Regions from separate parts of the Variovorax sp. dw_954 genome, predicted to be linked through region 1. Evidence: riboswitches for the same ligand, from Rfam matches in the RefSeq annotation. Region 1 holds a riboswitch; the other holds the start of a gene.
What was found. A riboswitch is a leader RNA that binds a small molecule or an ion and turns the genes downstream of it on or off. The one in region 1 is predicted to bind glycine.

Region 1 (7,481 bases):
GTCAGCAGCATCTTGCGCACGTCGGGGTGCACGATGATCGGATCGGCATCCTTGTCCTTGGCCTTCACGCCCGTCAGCGAACGCATCTGGATGCGGTCCTTGGCATAGGCCAGCGCGTTCTGGTAGGCCACTTCGGTCAGGCCCAGCGACTGGTTGCCCACGCCCAGGCGTGCGGCGTTCATCATCACGAACATCGCGGCCAGGCCCTTGTTGGGCTCGCCGACCATGGTGCCGGTAGCGCCGTCGATGGCGATCTGCGCGGTGGCGTTGCCGTGGATGCCCATCTTGTGCTCGAGGCCGGCGCAGAAGATCGGGTTGCGGTCACCCAGCGAACCGTCCGCCTTGACGTGGAACTTCGGCACCGCGAACAGGCTGATGCCCTTGCTGCCCTTGGGCGCGTCCGGCAGGCGAGCGAGCACCAGGTGGATGATGTTCTCGGCCATGTCGTGTTCGCCGGCCGAGATGAAGATCTTGTTGCCGGTGATCTTGTAGCTGCCGTCGGCCTGCGGCTCGGCCTTGGTGCGCAGCATGCCGAGGTCGGTGCCGCAATGCGGCTCGGTCAGGCACATGGTGCCGGTCCATTCGCCGGTGGTGAGCTTGGGCAGGTAGGTCTTCTTCTGCGCGTCGGTGCCGTGCGCCTGCAGGGCTTCGTAGGCGCCGTGGGAGAGGCCGGGGTACATGGTCCAGGCCTGGTTCGCGCTGTTGAGCATTTCGTAGAGGCACTGGTTCAGCACGTACGGCAGGCCCTGGCCGCCGAACTCGGTGCTGCACGAGAGCGCCGGCCAGCCGCCTTCGACGAACTGTGCGTAGGCTTCCTTGAAGCCCTTAGGCGCGGTGACTTCGTGCGTGGCCTTGTCGAGCGTGCAGCCTTCCGCGTCGCCGGAGATGTTCAGCGGGAAGGTCACTTCGGCAGCGAACTTGCCTGCTTCTTCGATGACGGCGTTGATGGTGTCGACGTCGGTTTCCGCATGCTTGGGCATGGCCTTGAATTCATCGGCGACATGGAAGACTTCATGCAGCACGAATTGCATGTCACGCAGCGGCGGGGTGTAGGAAGGCATGGACGAAAGCTCCTGAGCAGTTTCTTGGGTAAAAAGTGAATCAGCCTTCGCGCGATGGCGAGGACTGCATGGACGCGGGGCGCGGGGCTGACGGCGTAGCCGAGCGCTGGATGATGTTTCCGAAGCCTCGCCTGGCGCGCTCGATCGAACCGGGCACGTGCAGGAAGCGCGCTTCGTAGTGAGACGCAAGGATGAGTCCGTGGATCTCGAAGGCGATCTGGCGCTCGTCGGCGTCGTCGCGGAAGTGGCCTTCGGCCGTGGCCTGCTGCACCGCGCGGAACATGGCGCCCTGCCAGATGTTGACCGACTCGACCAGCGCGTCGCGCACCGGCCCCGGGCGGTCGTCGAATTCGGTGGCGCCGCTGATGTAGATGCAGCCAGAGTCGATCTCGACCGAGGTGCGCTTCATCCAGTTGTCGAACAAGGCGCACAGGCGCGGCAGTCCGCGCGGCGCCGACATGGCGGCGTAGAACACTTCCTGCTCGAAGCGGGCGTGGTATTCGCGGACCACGGAGATCTGCAGTTCCTCGCGCGAGCCGAAGTGCGCGAACACACCCGACTTGCTCATCTGCGTGAGTTCGGCCACGGCCCCTATCGACAGGCCCTCGAGCCCGATCTGTGCGGCAAGATTGAGCGCCGCATCGACGATGGCGGCCTTGGTCTGCTGGCCCTTCTGGGCGGTACGCGAGGCTTTTGCGGACGCGGCGGTGACGGACATGAGTGCTTATTCAATAAAACGAACGGTCGTGCTATTTTGCAGTGAAACCGCGTCACGCAGAAGTGCAAAGCCCCCGACTTCTGGTGGACTATTACGTGAGTGACGTCTTTTCAGGGCGGCGTGATCGGCACGGAAAAGGCGGTGCATGCCACGCCCGATGGCTACACGCTGCACTCCTCCGGGGCGGGGATGCCAAGTGCGCGCGCGTGATGTCGCAGGGCCACATCCAGGTCGATATGTCGGGTCATTCTTTGCCACCCTGTTGGCGATTCGAAGCGCCAAACCTAGAATCCAGCCCGCAGGAGAGCGAGCGGTCATGCGACCGCTCCACCGAAGGCGCAAACTCCCATGAACGCTCAGGTCGACCTTTCACGGGGTCGTGTACTGCACCCATCGATATCGCCGTCTGGAGAGCCATCGGGCACATGCCCGATGCACCGAAGGAGCAACACCCCCGCGGGCGCGGAGGTCGAAACTCTCAGGTAACAAGGACAGGGGGAGCGGCTTTTGAAATCCATTCAAAGGACCTCCCATGCGCGTGATCGTGTTGGGCGCCGGCTTGCTCGGCGTCACCTCGGCCTATTACCTTCAGAAACTCGGCCATGAAGTCACCGTGGTCGACCGGCAGGCCACGCCGGCCGCCGAAACCAGCTTTGCCAACGGCGGGCAGATCTCCGTCAGCCATGCCGAACCCTGGGCCAATCCAAGCGCCCCGATCAAGGTGCTGCAATGGCTGGGCAAGGAAGACGCGCCGCTCCTGTTCCGCATCCGCGCCGACATGCGCCAGTGGATGTGGGGCCTGCAGTTCCTGCGCGAATGCACACCGGCGCGGACGAAACACAACATCGAGCAGATCGTGCGACTGGGCACCTACAGCCGCAGCATGCTGCAGGCGCTGCGCAGCGAAACCGGCCTCGGCTACGACCAGCGCACGCAGGGCATCCTGCACTTCTACACGACGCAGAAGGAGTTCGACGGTGCACTGAAGCCGGCCGAGCAGATGCGCGCGCTGGGCTGCGAGCGCCTCGTCATTTCCGCCGACGAGGCGGTGAAGCTCGAACCCGCGCTGGCCCACATCCGTCCGCAACTGGCCGGCGCGACCTACACCGCCGAAGACGAGTCGGGCGATGCAAACCGATTCGCACGCGAACTGGTCAAGCTCTGCGAAGCGGCTGGCGTCAAGTTCCTCATGAGCCACACCGTGACGGCGATCCGCGAGGCAGGCGGCAAGGTCGAGCACGTCGAAGCCACCGACATCGAAGGCCGCTTCCAGCGCCTGCAGGCCGATGCCTATGTGATGGCGATGGGTTCGCTGAGCCCGATCTATGCCAAGCCGCTGGGCATCGAGTTGCCGATCTACCCGGCCAAGGGCTATTCGGTGACGCTGCCGGTGAAGGATGCGTCCAAGGCCTACCAGGTCTCCCTGACGGACGACGAGTTCAAGCTGGTGTTCTCGCGCTACACATCGGAGGATGGCCGCGGCGACCGCATGCGCATCGCCGGAACGGCCGAACTCAACGGCTACGACCGCGACCTCAACCGCGTTCGCTGCGAGGCGATCGTGCGGCGCGTAGAGCAACTGTTTCCAGGTGCGGGCGACACGTCCAAGGCCCAGTTCTGGACCGGCCTGCGCCCGGCGACGCCGAGCAACGTGCCGATGATCGGCAAGACGAAGCTGCCCAACTTCTTCCTCAACACGGGGCATGGCACGCTGGGTTGGACGCATGCCTGCGGGTCCGGCAAGTCGATCGCGCACATCGTGAGTGGATTGGCGCCGGAAGTCGACTTCGCATTCCAGAAATGAGCCGCCGAATGCGGACTTGAACGCACGCGAAGGTCGCGAAGAAACGCAAAAGGACGCAAAGGATTCAGAAAATTTCCGTATTCCTTTTGCGTCCTTCGCGGAACCTTCGCGTCCTCTGCGTCCGGTTCCCGTATTCAGAACCCGCTTCCGCAGGTCAGCGACTCAGAGCTTGAACGGCACAACTTCCTGCCGCTGCTCGCCCAAGCCATCGATCCCGAGCGTCATCACGTCGCCCTTCTTCAGGAACACGGCCGAGGGCTTCATGCCCATGCCGACGCCCGGCGGCGTGCCGGTGGTGATGATGTCGCCGGGCTCCAGCGTGTTGAGCTGGCTCACGTAGCTCACCAGCTTGGCGACATTGAAGATCATGGTCTTGGTGTTGCCGGTCTGCATGCGCTTGCCGTTGACGTCGAGCCACATGCCGAGCTTCTGCGGGTTGGGCACCTCGTCGCGCGTGACGAGCCATGGGCCGATCGGGCCGAAGGTGTCGAAGCCCTTGCCCTTGTCCCAGGTCAGCCCGCGCTCGAGCTGCCATTCGCGCTCGCTCACGTCGTTGATGAGGACATAGCCGGCGACGAAATCGAGTGCCTCCTTTTGCGACACCCAGCGCGCGCGCTTGCCGATGACCACGCCCAGTTCGACTTCCCAGTCGCCCTTGACCGAGCCCTTGGGCAACATCACCGGATCGTTCGGACCCTGGATGCAGCTCACGGCCTTGGTGAACACCACGGGCTCCTTGGGAATCGGCATGCCGGACTCGGCCGCATGGTCGGCGTAGTTCAGGCCGATGGCGATGAACTTGCTGGTGTTCGCCACCGGGCAACCCAGGCGCGGCTTGCCACGGACCAGCGGCAGCTTGTCGGTCTTGATCTTGCGGATCTTGGCCAGCGTAGCGTCGCCGAGCTGGGCGCCGCCCAGGTCCGGCACCACGGCGCTGAGGTCGCGCAGTTGGCCGTTGTCGTCGATCAGGCCTGGCTTTTCCTTGCCCGGATTGCCGTAGCGCACGAGTTTCATGTCGATAGTCCTTTCAGAGAGGGATGGGAAGTGTAGTCAGCGCGCTCGCGCCGCGAATCAATAGGTGGCCCGGCCGCCTGACAGGTCGAAGGTCGCGCCGGTGGAGAACGCGCAGTCCTCGGTGCAGAGCCAGGCGACCATCGATGCGATTTCCTCCGGCGTGCCGAAGCGGCCCATCGGGATCTTCGAGAGCATGAAGGCGATGTGCTCCTTCGACATCTGGTCGAAGATCGCGGTCTTCACCGCCGCCGGCGTCACGCAGTTCACGCGCACGCCGGTGCCGGACAGTTCCTTGCCGAGCGACTTGGTCAGCGCGATGACGCCGGCCTTGCTGGCGCTGTAGGCGCTGGCATTCGGATTGCCCTCCTTGCCGGCCACCGACGCGATGTTGACGATGCGCGACCAGGCCCGTTCGCGCAGGTGCGGCACCCATTCGCGGCAGCAGAGGAAGGTGCCGGTCAGATTTACGTCGATGACCTGGCGCCAGGCGTCGACGGGGTAGCTGTCCACGCTGGTGTTGGGCCCGGTGATGCCGGCAGAGTTGACCAGCGCATCGACCACGCCGCCCGCATCGCGCAGCGCGAGCGTGGCCTGCACGGCCTTGGCCACGCCGGCCGCATCGGAGACGTCGACCGCGACGGCCTTGGCATTTGCGCCGAGTCGTCTCGCCGCCGCATCCGCTGCAGCCGGGTCGCGGTCCCACAGCGTGACGCTGCCGCCCGAATCGAGAAGGCGCTGCGCAATCGCAAAGCCGAGACCGGTCGCGCCGCCGGTGATGACCGCGTGGCGGCCGTCGAAATCGAGGCGGTTCATATCGTGATGCCGCCGTCGACCGAGAAGGCCTGGCCGGTCGCGAAGACGGCCTCGTCGCTCGCGAGGAACACCACCACCGGTGCGATCTCCTCCGCCTGCGCCAGGCGGCCCATCGGTTGCCGTGCAATGAAGGCCTTGCGTGCAGCCACCGGGTCTTCGTTGGCATTGATGCGCTCGCCCAGCGAGGGCGTGTCGACCGTGCCCGGGCACACCGCGTTGCAGCGGATGCCCTGCGCGACGTAGTCGGCGGCGACGCTCTTGGTCAGGCCCAGCACGGCCGCCTTGGTGGTGCCGTAGACGTTGCGGTTCGGCAGGCCCTTGATGCTGGAGCAGACGCTGGCCATGTTGATGATGCTGCCCGCGCCTGCGGCGAGCATGCGCGGCAGCACGGCCTGGATGGTCCAGAACTGGGCGCGCACATTGAGGTTGAAGGCGAACTCCAGGTCGGCGTCGGTGGCCTCGAGGATCGGGCCGTTGTGCACCACGCCGGCGCAGTTGAACAGCACGTCGATGGCAGGCATGCGCGCGACCAGCGCCTGGATGGCGCCCTTGTCGAGCACGTCCAGTACCGCGGTCTGCACGTTGGCCGTGCCCGCATAGGCGTCCAGCAGCTTCGGGTTGACGTCGGTCGCCCACACCTGCGCGCCTTCGGCCGCCATGGCCAACGCGGTGGCCCGGCCAATGCCCTGCCCGGCCGCCGTGATGAGGGCCGTCTTGCCTTTGAGTCGCATGCTGTCTCCTGGAGTGGAATGAGGTGGCGATGTGCCGAGAGGGTGCCGCCGAGGGTTTCGCCCGATGGCTGCGGCGCGGCGGGGATCGTATTCTGAATTGGCCTTACCACTTGTCCAATTCAGGACAACCCTTAAGATCCCGCCTGAAACGCCCCGCGACCTTACGCGCATCCCCGTGCCGCTGCAATCCATCGAACCCAAGCGCCTGTACCGCCAGATCGCCGACCAGCTGCGCGCGCTGATCGCGAAGGGCGAGTTCGCGACGGGTGCGCGGCTGCCTGCGGAGCGCGACCTGGCGCGACAGCTGGGCGTGAGCCGCCCCTCGGTGCGCGAGGCGCTGATCGCGCTGGAAGTCGAGGGCTGGGTCGAGGTGCGCACCGGCTCCGGCGTGTACGTGCTCGATCGCTCGAAGCGATCGAGTCCCGCCGTCGAGGTCACCGAATGGGGCCCGCTCGAACTCATCCGCGCGCGGCGCGTCGTGGAGGGCGAGACGGCCGCGCTGGCGGCGATCCACGGCAAGAAGCGCGACTTCGACGCCATGCGCCGGGCGGTCGACGCCATGCGCGCCCAGGCCGACCAGAGCGTGATGCCGCTGGAGGGCGACCGCGCTTTCCACGTCGCCATCGTCGAGGCCAGCGGCAACGCGGTGCTGGTCGAGACGGTGCAGGGATTCTGGGACTCGCGCTACGGCCCGCTGTTCACGCGGCTCGGCGGCTACTTCGAGAACGCGGTGTCGTGGCGCCATGCGATCGCCGAGCACGAGGCTATCGTGGCCGCCATCGTCGCGCGCAATCCCGATGCCGCGCGTGCCGCCATGCATGCGCACATGGACAAGTCCCACCAGCGCTACAGCGCCAGCTGGCGCCGCGCCAAGGCGGCATGAGCCGCTGATCCATCGTTTTCCCGTGACAGACCTTTCAACCACCCTGGAGAGAGACGCATGAACAAACGATTCGCCTTCAAGACCCTGGCCGTCTGCGCCATCGCATGGAGCGCGCTGGGCGCCATGGGCCTGGCCAGTGCGCAGACCGTCAAGCTGAAGTGGGCGCATGTGTACGAGACGTCCGAGCCCTTCCACAAGTACTCGCTCTGGGCCGCGGAGGAGATCAAGAAGCGCACCAACGGCAAGTACGAGATCCAGGTGTTCCCGGCCTCCAGCCTGGGCAAGGAAAGCGATATCAACCAGGGGCTGACGCTTGGCACGGTCGACATCATCCTGACCGGCGCGAGCTTTGCAGCCAACACCTACAAGCCGCTGGCTGTCACGTACTTCCCGTTCATCTTCCGCGACTCGGAACATTTGCTGAAGTACGCGCAGAGCGATGTGTTCAAGGAACTGG
Region 2 (7,481 bases), on a different contig from region 1:
GACACGGGCATGAACACGTCGGCAGCGGCCTTGACCGACTCGACCACGCCGGCCACTTCGCCTTGCGCAAAGGTCTTGCCAACTTCGGGCAGGTCGACGAACACCACGTCGCCGAGCGCGTCCTGCGCGTGCACGGTGATGCCGACGGTGACGGCATCGCCGCCGGTGGATTGGACCCACTCATGGTCCTGGGTGTACTTGACGGTCATGAAGAAAGCTCCTGCAAAAAAATCTGGCGAACCTTGGGGAAATCAGCCGCGGAAATAGCGCGTCGGCACGAAGGGCATGGTGGTCACTTCCATCGGCACGGGCTTGCCGCGCACGATGGCCTGGATGCGGGTGCCGGGCTCGGAAAAGGCCGTGGCCACGTAGGCCATGGCGATCGGACGGTCGGCCGTCGGGCCGAGCAGGCCGCTGGTCACCTTGCCGATGAGATGGCCTTCGAAGGATTGCAGCTCGGTGCCGTCGCGCACCGGTACGCGCTCCAGCGCCACCAGGCCGACGCGCTTGCGCGTGAGCGTCTTCTGGTCGACGTGGCCGGCCAGGTCGCTGGCCACGGCCAACTGCGCGAGGATCTTCTCTGCTCCCGGAAAGCCGCCTTCGCGCGTGCCCCCGGCGCGGCGCACCTTCTGCATCGCCCAGTTGAGCGAGGCCTCGACCGGCGTGGTGGTGGTGTCGATGTCATTCCCGTAGAGGCACAGGCCGGCTTCGAGGCGCAGCGAATTGCGGGCGCCGAGGCCGATGGGCTTGACCTCGGGTTGCGCCAGCAACAGGCGGGCGAGTGCGTCGGCGTCGCTTGCGGCCACCGAGATCTCGAAGCCGTCTTCCCCGGTGTAGCCGCTGCGCGTCACGAAAGCCGGGATCGAGCCGATCTGCACGGCGCCGCCGGTCATGAAGACGTAGCGCTCGACACCCGGCGACAGCCGCGCCAGCGTGGCGGCGGCCTGCGGGCCTTGCAGCGCGAGCAGCGCGTGGTCGGGCAGCGGCTGCACCGAGCAGCGCCCGCCGATCCTTGCCGTGATGTGCGCGATGTCGGCTGCCTTGCAGGCCCCGTTCACGATCACGAAGAGCGAGTCCATGCCTTCGTTGAAGAACATCAGGTCGTCGAGGATTCCGCCGTTGTCGTCGAGCAGCAGGCCGTAGCGCTGCTTACCCGGCGCCAGGCCGATCACGTCGACCGGCATCAGCGTCTCGAAGGCGGCCGCCGCGTCCGGGCCGACGAGCCGCAATTGCCCCATGTGCGAGATGTCGAAGAGGCCGGCGGCTTCGCGCGTGTGCTTGTGTTCGGCCATGAGGCCGGCCGGGTATTGAACCGGCATCGAGTAGCCCGCGAAGGGCACCATGCGCCCGCCAAGCTCGACGTGGAGGTCGTTCAGCGGTGTCTTGAGAAGTTCAGCGGAGGTGTCGGATGGAGTGGCCATGAGGCTTGGTTCCGGTGGGGCAGTCGAGTTCCATGGCAAATGCCACGGGCACTCCTGCTGTCCGCTTTACCTGAGAGATTCGCCCCACGATCGGGGTTTGCTCCTTCGGTGGACCGCCTGGTTGCGCGGTCTCTCTCCAGCAAGAAAACGCCCGTTGGAGCGGGCGCCTTGTCAGTCCTTTTGCCTGAGCGTTCGGACCCATTCTTTAGGGGGCCTGCGCCTTCGGCGGTCCCGTTGCCGGGGCGCTCTCCTGACCGGCGGAATTCTACTGTCAGGCCGCCACGGGCAGGATCACCGCGTCGGGATTTTCACGGACGTAGTCGCGCAGGATGGCGTCGATGCTCTCGTCGGCATACAGGCCCAGGTCGCGCGCGCGCACCCATTCGAAGCGGCCCGGCCAGCCGCTGATGATCTCGGTGATGGTGCGGTCGAGCCGCATGTCCAGCAGGTCGGTGGCGGCGGCGCCGCCGATGCGGTGCAGCGCCTGGACCATCTCGTCGACGCTGACGCACAAGGATGGGAGGTTGACGGCGGTGCGTGGCCCCCATTTGGCGTGTGGTGCGGTCGCGGCGCAGATCAGCCCCTCGATGGTGCGTGCGGGCGACGAGAGCGCCACCATCGTTTCCGGCGGCACGGGGCAGCGCGAGGGCAGCCCGGCCAGCGGCTCGCGGAACATGCCGCTGAGGAAGCCCGACGCGGCGCCGTTGGGCTCGCCCGGCCGCACCGCCACGGTCATGAGGCGCACGCTGCGCGCGTGGACGTAGCCCTTGCGCCCGTAGTCGGCCACGAGCTGCTCGCCGATGAACTTCTGCGTGCCGTAGCTGGTCTGCGGCGTGGGCAGCGTGTCGTCCTCGATCACATGGGGCAGGGGCGCGCCGTACACGGCCAGGGAACTCGCGTACACGAGCAGCGGCCGCGTGTGCTGGGCCCGGCAGGCCTCCAGCAGGGCATAGGTCGCCAGGAAATTGCTGCGCATGCCGAGTTCGAAGTCGGCCTCGGACTCGCCGCTCACGGCGGCGGCCAGGTGGAACACCACCGCCGTCTCCGGCGGAAGGGCGCGCTGCGGACTGTCCGGGGCCAGCAGCTCGCACAGGTCGCCGACGATCACGTTCACCCGGGGATGGCTCGCCAGGTCGTCCGGTGGCTGCACCCGGTCGACCAGCGTGAGCGTGCCGAGGCGATGCTCCTTGCCGCCGCCGACGCCAAGGGAGCCCCTGGCCAGCAGCTTGCGCGCCAGTCGCGCCCCGAGGAAGCCCGCGCCGCCGGTGATCACGATTTGCATCGGTAGTTCTCCTGTCCTGCCAGCTTAAAACGATGTCATAGCGCATCGCCTCCCTTCTGTGAAGCAGGAAACACGCCGATACAAAATGTAAACAAAAAACGCGCCGTGCGGGCGCGTTCTGGCGGGAGAGCGAGGGGTAGCTACTACATGCCGACGTAGTTGGGTCCGCCGCCGCCTTCCGGCGTGACCCAGACGATGTTCTGGGTCGGATCCTTGATGTCGCAGGTCTTGCAGTGCACGCAGTTCTGCGCATTGATCTGCAGGCGCTGCTTGCCGGCGTCACCGTCGGGCACGAACTCGTAGACGCCGGCGGGGCAGTAGCGCGACTCGGGGCCGGCGAACTTGGCCAGATTGACGTTGACCGGCACTGACGCGTCCTTCAGCGTCAGGTGGGCCGGCTGGTGCTCCTCGTGGTTGGTGTTGCTGATGAACACGCTGGAGAGGCGGTCGAAGGTGAGCTTGCCGTCGGGCTTCGGGTAGACGATGGGCTCGCACTCGGCAGCCGGCTTGAGCGCGAGGTGATCGGGCTTGTCGCGGTGCAGGGTCCATGGCACGTGGCCCTTCAGGAGGAACTGCTCGACGCCGTTCATCAGCGTTGCGACACCCAGGCCCTTCTTGAACCAGCTCTTGAAGTTGCGCGCCTTGTACAGCTCCTTGTAGAGCCAACTCTTCTCGAACGCGGCAGGGTAGGCCGTGAGTTCGTCGTGCTGGCGGCCCGCTTGCAGCGCGGCGTAGGCCGCTTCGGCGGCCAGCATGCCGGTCTTGATGGCCGCGTGGCTGCCCTTGATGCGGCTCACGTTGAGGTAGCCGGCCTCGCAACCCACCAGGGCGCCGCCCGGGAACACCGTCTTCGGCAGCGACATCAGGCCGCCGGCCGTGATGGCGCGTGCGCCGTAGCCGATGCGCTTGGCCGGCTTGATGCCGTGGGCCTCGTCGCCTTCGAGGTACCAGCGGATGTTCGGGTGCGTCTTCCAGCGCTGCATCTCCTCGAAGGGGCTGAGGTAGGGGTTGCTGTAGTCGAGCCCGGTGATGAAGCCCAGCGTGACCTTGTTGTCCTCCATGTGATAGAGGAAGGCGCCGCCGTAGGTGTCGCTCTTCATCGGCCAGCCGGCCGTGTGCAGCACGAAGCCGGGCTGGTGCCGCTTGGGGTCGATCTCCCAGACTTCCTTCACGCCGAGGCCATAGGCCTGCGGGTCCTTGCCGGCGTCGAGCTTGAACTTGCTGATGAGCTGGCGGCCGAGGTGGCCACGTGCACCTTCCGCGAAGATCGTGTACTTGCCGTGCAGTCCCATGCCGAGCTGGAAGTTGTCGGTGGGTTCGCCGTCCTTGCCGACGCCCATGTTGCCGGTAGCGACGCCGCGCACCGAGCCGTCGTCGTTGTAGAGCACTTCCGCCGCGGGGAAGCCGGGGAAAATCTCGACGCCGAGGTTCTCGGCCTGCTGGGCCAGCCACTTGGTGAAGTTGCCCAGGCTGATGATGTAGTTGCCGTGGTTCTGGAAGCAGTCCGGCAGGAAGAAGTTGGGCGTGCGGTAGCCGGTCTTCTCGCTGAGGAACACCATGGCGTCGTCGGTGACGGGCTGGTTCAACGGGGCGCCAAGTTCGGCCCAGTCGGGCAGCAGCTCGTTGAGCGCGCGCGGGTCCATGATGGCGCCGGAGAGGATATGCGCGCCGGGCTCGGAGCCCTTTTCCAGCACGACGACGGAGACTTCGGTGTTGTTCTTGGCCGCCAGCTGCTTCAGGCGGATCGCGGTGGACAGGCCCGCGGGGCCGCCACCGACTACGACGACGTCGTACTCCATGGCTTCGCGGGGGCCGAACTGGGCGAGGATTTCGTCGTGGGTCATGGGGTCTGGCCGATAATGTTTTTTGGTTGCAGGGGAGCGGGGATGCACGGCATTTTATGCGGCGCGTGGTCTCATCCCCTGTCATTCGGCGATGCCGCCTGTGGCGTCGCCCCGCGCAACGCACGAGGGACTCCCGCCATGACATACAGCATCGATCTCGCGGGCCGGGTGGCCTTTGTCACGGGGGCGTCGAGCGGGCTCGGCGCGCAATTCGCCCGAACGCTCTCCCGCGCCGGCGCCGCCGTGGTGCTGGCCAGCCGCCGGATCGACAAGCTCAAGGAGCTGCGTGCCCGCATCGAAGGCGAGGGTGGCGATGCGCATGTGGTGGAGCTGGACGTGACCGATCGCCAGAGCATCAAGGCGGCCGTGGCGCGCGCCGAGACCGAGGTCGGTTCCATCGACATCCTCGTCAACAACTCGGGCGTCAGCACCACGCAGCGCCTGCTCGACGTGGACGAGGACGACTACGACTTCATCTTCGACACCAATGCCAAGGGCTCGTTCTTCGTGGCACAGGAGGTGGCGCGCCGCATGATCCAGCGCGCCCGCGGCGCCGCGCCGGGCACCTACACGGGTGGCCGCATCATCAACATCGCATCGATGGCGGGGCTGAAGGTGCTGCCGCAGATCGGCGTGTACTGCATGAGCAAGGCGGCGGTGGTCCAGATGACGAAGGCCATGGCGCTGGAGTGGGGCCGCTTCGGCATCAACGTGAACGCGCTATGCCCCGGCTACATCGAGACCGAGATCAACCAGCACCACTGGGACACCGACGGCGGCCAGAAGCTGGTCGGCATGCTGCCGCGCAAGCGCGTGGGCAAGCCCGAGGACCTGGATGGGCTGGTGGTTCTGCTGTCGAGCGCGCAGAGCCATTTCGTGAACGGCGCCGTCATCGCGGCCGACGACGGGTTCGCACTCTGAAATCGCCCGCGTTCCCCGGCATCGCCGCTGGCCTGGCGGCAGGTGCGCTGTGGGGCCTGGTGTTCGTGGCGCCGCGCATGGTCGGCAACTTCGGCATGGTCGACATCGCGGCGGCGCGCTTCGTGGTGTTTGGCGCGGCTTCGGTGCTGATGGTGTTCACACGACCGCCTGCGCAGCGCTGGCCCACGATGCGCCAGGGCTGGGCGGCGCTGGCCCTCAGCGTACTGGGCTTCACGGGCTACTACGTGTTGCTGGCCTTTGCCATCCAGCAGGCCGGCACGGCGGTGCCGAGCCTGGTCATCGGCACCATCCCGGTCTGGATGATGCTGCTCGGGCGCCCCCCTGGCCTGCGCCTGCGGACGTTGTTGCCCGGCCTGGCGCTGACCGCGGCCGGCATCGCGCTGATGGTGGCGACTGCCTGGCCGGAATCCGGCGCGGGTGCGCCGTCCTTCGGCGCGGGCCTGCTGCTTGCGGTGCTGGCCATGGCAAGCTGGACGGCCTTCGGCTTGCTCAATGCCGCATGGCTGGGGAGGCACTCCGACGTGGCGGCGGCCGACTGGGCCAACTGGCTCGGCATCGCCACGGGGCTCGGCTCGCTGCTGCTCTGGTGGGTGGCCGGTTCCGGCGTGGCGGCGTTCAGCGCGCAGCCCAACGTGCTGATGTTCTGGCTCATCGCGCTGGCCGGTGGCGTGGGCTCCTCGTGGCTGGCCACGGTGCTGTGGAACGTGGCCAGCCAGCGCCTGTCGGCCAGCCTCTGCGGCCAGCTGATCGTGAGCGAAACGCTGTTCGCGTTGCTCTACTCCTTTGCCTGGGACGGCCGCTGGCCGCACGTGGCCGAATGGGCGGCGGCGGTATTGTTCGTCCTTGGCATCCTCGCGTCCATCAAGGCACACCGATGAAGATCGAAATTCCCGAGAAGAAAAAGCTCGTCTACGAAATGACCATCCCGATCCGCTGGGGCGACATGGACGCGATGCGCCATCTCAACAACGCCAGCTACTTCCGCTTCATGGAGACGGCGCGCATCGACTGGTATCACTCGCTCGGCGCGTCGAGCGATCCGAACGGCGAAGGCATGGTCATCGCCAATGCCTTCTGCAACTTCTATCGTCAGCTCGAATATCCGGGCACGGTGCTGACGCGCGTGCACGTCAGCGATCCGGGCCGCACCACCTTCGAGACCTGGACGACGATGGCGCGGACCGAGGCGCCAGATGTCATCTGCGCGGCAGGAGGCGCGACCGCGATCTGGGTCGACTATGCGAAGCAGAAGGCCATCGGGTTGCCGGATTGGGTGCGCAAGCTCGTCAGTGACGAGGGCTGACTGCGGCTGTCCTGACCTTGCTTTTGGGTGGGCGCCTGCGCCGGGTCGAGCCATTCATCTGCCGGGCGGCTCCACGCTCGGCACGCGGCTCACGGGTGGTTCATGCAGTCTTTGCCAAAGGCTCGGGCGGCGACCGCGGTATCAAGGGCTTCGCGGAGCAGTTTGATCTTTCCGCCCTCCGCCAGCAGCACGCCGGCGTAGGTCTGGGCGTAGATCTTGCCCGTATCGACGACGGCAGCCTCAACCTCGTACTCACCGAAAACCTTGTCAGGCGTCTGGATCCAGAGCTTGATGTTCTTGAAGCGGAAGTCGGGCATCTTCACGAGGATTCCCGCGATCAGCTTCTCGATCGCTGCGGGCCCCTGCGCGCGGACCTTCACCCAGGGAAGTTCGATAACGCCATCTTCGGCAAACAGGGCGGCGGCCGCGGCCGGATCCCTGATCTGGTCCAGATAAGCCTGGAGTAGTTCAGTCGCTGTTTTCATGGGTCCTCGCTGTGGGTGCTGGGGGGCTTGGCTCAAACTTGCGCGCTGCCACCGTCGACGAACAGTTCGACGCCCGTGACGAAGGATGAATCCTCGGAAGCCAGGAATACGGCGGCCTTGGCAATGTCTGCGGGCTGTCCGATTCGACCGATGGGGACCTGCGAGGTCAGGTAGTCGAGCAGGCCCTGCTGGTTCACCGCGTCG

Region 2: another riboswitch for glycine. It lies ahead of gcvT (glycine cleavage system aminomethyltransferase GcvT); the one in region 1 lies ahead of HB681_RS00965 (D-amino acid dehydrogenase).

Annotation. Positions count from the first base shown of each region.
Region 1 is NZ_JAAVVD010000001.1:203,062-210,542, reverse strand. It holds gene HB681_RS00975 (acyl-CoA dehydrogenase C-terminal domain-containing protein) at 1-1,061, opposite strand, end outside; gene HB681_RS00970 (TetR/AcrR family transcriptional regulator) at 1,102-1,779, opposite strand; glycine riboswitch at 2,069-2,163, shown strand; glycine riboswitch at 2,176-2,284, shown strand; gene HB681_RS00965 (D-amino acid dehydrogenase) at 2,312-3,583, shown strand; gene HB681_RS00960 (fumarylacetoacetate hydrolase family protein) at 3,746-4,597, opposite strand; gene HB681_RS00955 (SDR family NAD(P)-dependent oxidoreductase) at 4,655-5,410, opposite strand; gene HB681_RS00950 (SDR family oxidoreductase) at 5,407-6,141, opposite strand; gene HB681_RS00945 (FadR/GntR family transcriptional regulator) at 6,317-7,024, shown strand; gene HB681_RS00940 (sialic acid TRAP transporter substrate-binding protein SiaP) at 7,082-7,481, shown strand, end outside.
Region 2 is NZ_JAAVVD010000002.1:328,091-335,571, forward strand. It holds gene gcvH (glycine cleavage system protein GcvH) at 1-209, opposite strand, end outside; gene gcvT (glycine cleavage system aminomethyltransferase GcvT) at 252-1,421, opposite strand; glycine riboswitch at 1,469-1,571, opposite strand; glycine riboswitch at 1,584-1,684, opposite strand; gene denD (D-erythronate dehydrogenase) at 1,693-2,703, opposite strand; gene HB681_RS04670 (electron transfer flavoprotein-ubiquinone oxidoreductase) at 2,847-4,547, opposite strand; gene HB681_RS04675 (SDR family oxidoreductase) at 4,686-5,468, shown strand; gene HB681_RS04680 (DMT family transporter) at 5,489-6,367, shown strand; gene HB681_RS04685 (acyl-CoA thioesterase) at 6,364-6,792, shown strand; gene HB681_RS04690 (nuclear transport factor 2 family protein) at 6,882-7,277, opposite strand; gene HB681_RS04695 (SDR family oxidoreductase) at 7,310-7,481, opposite strand, start outside.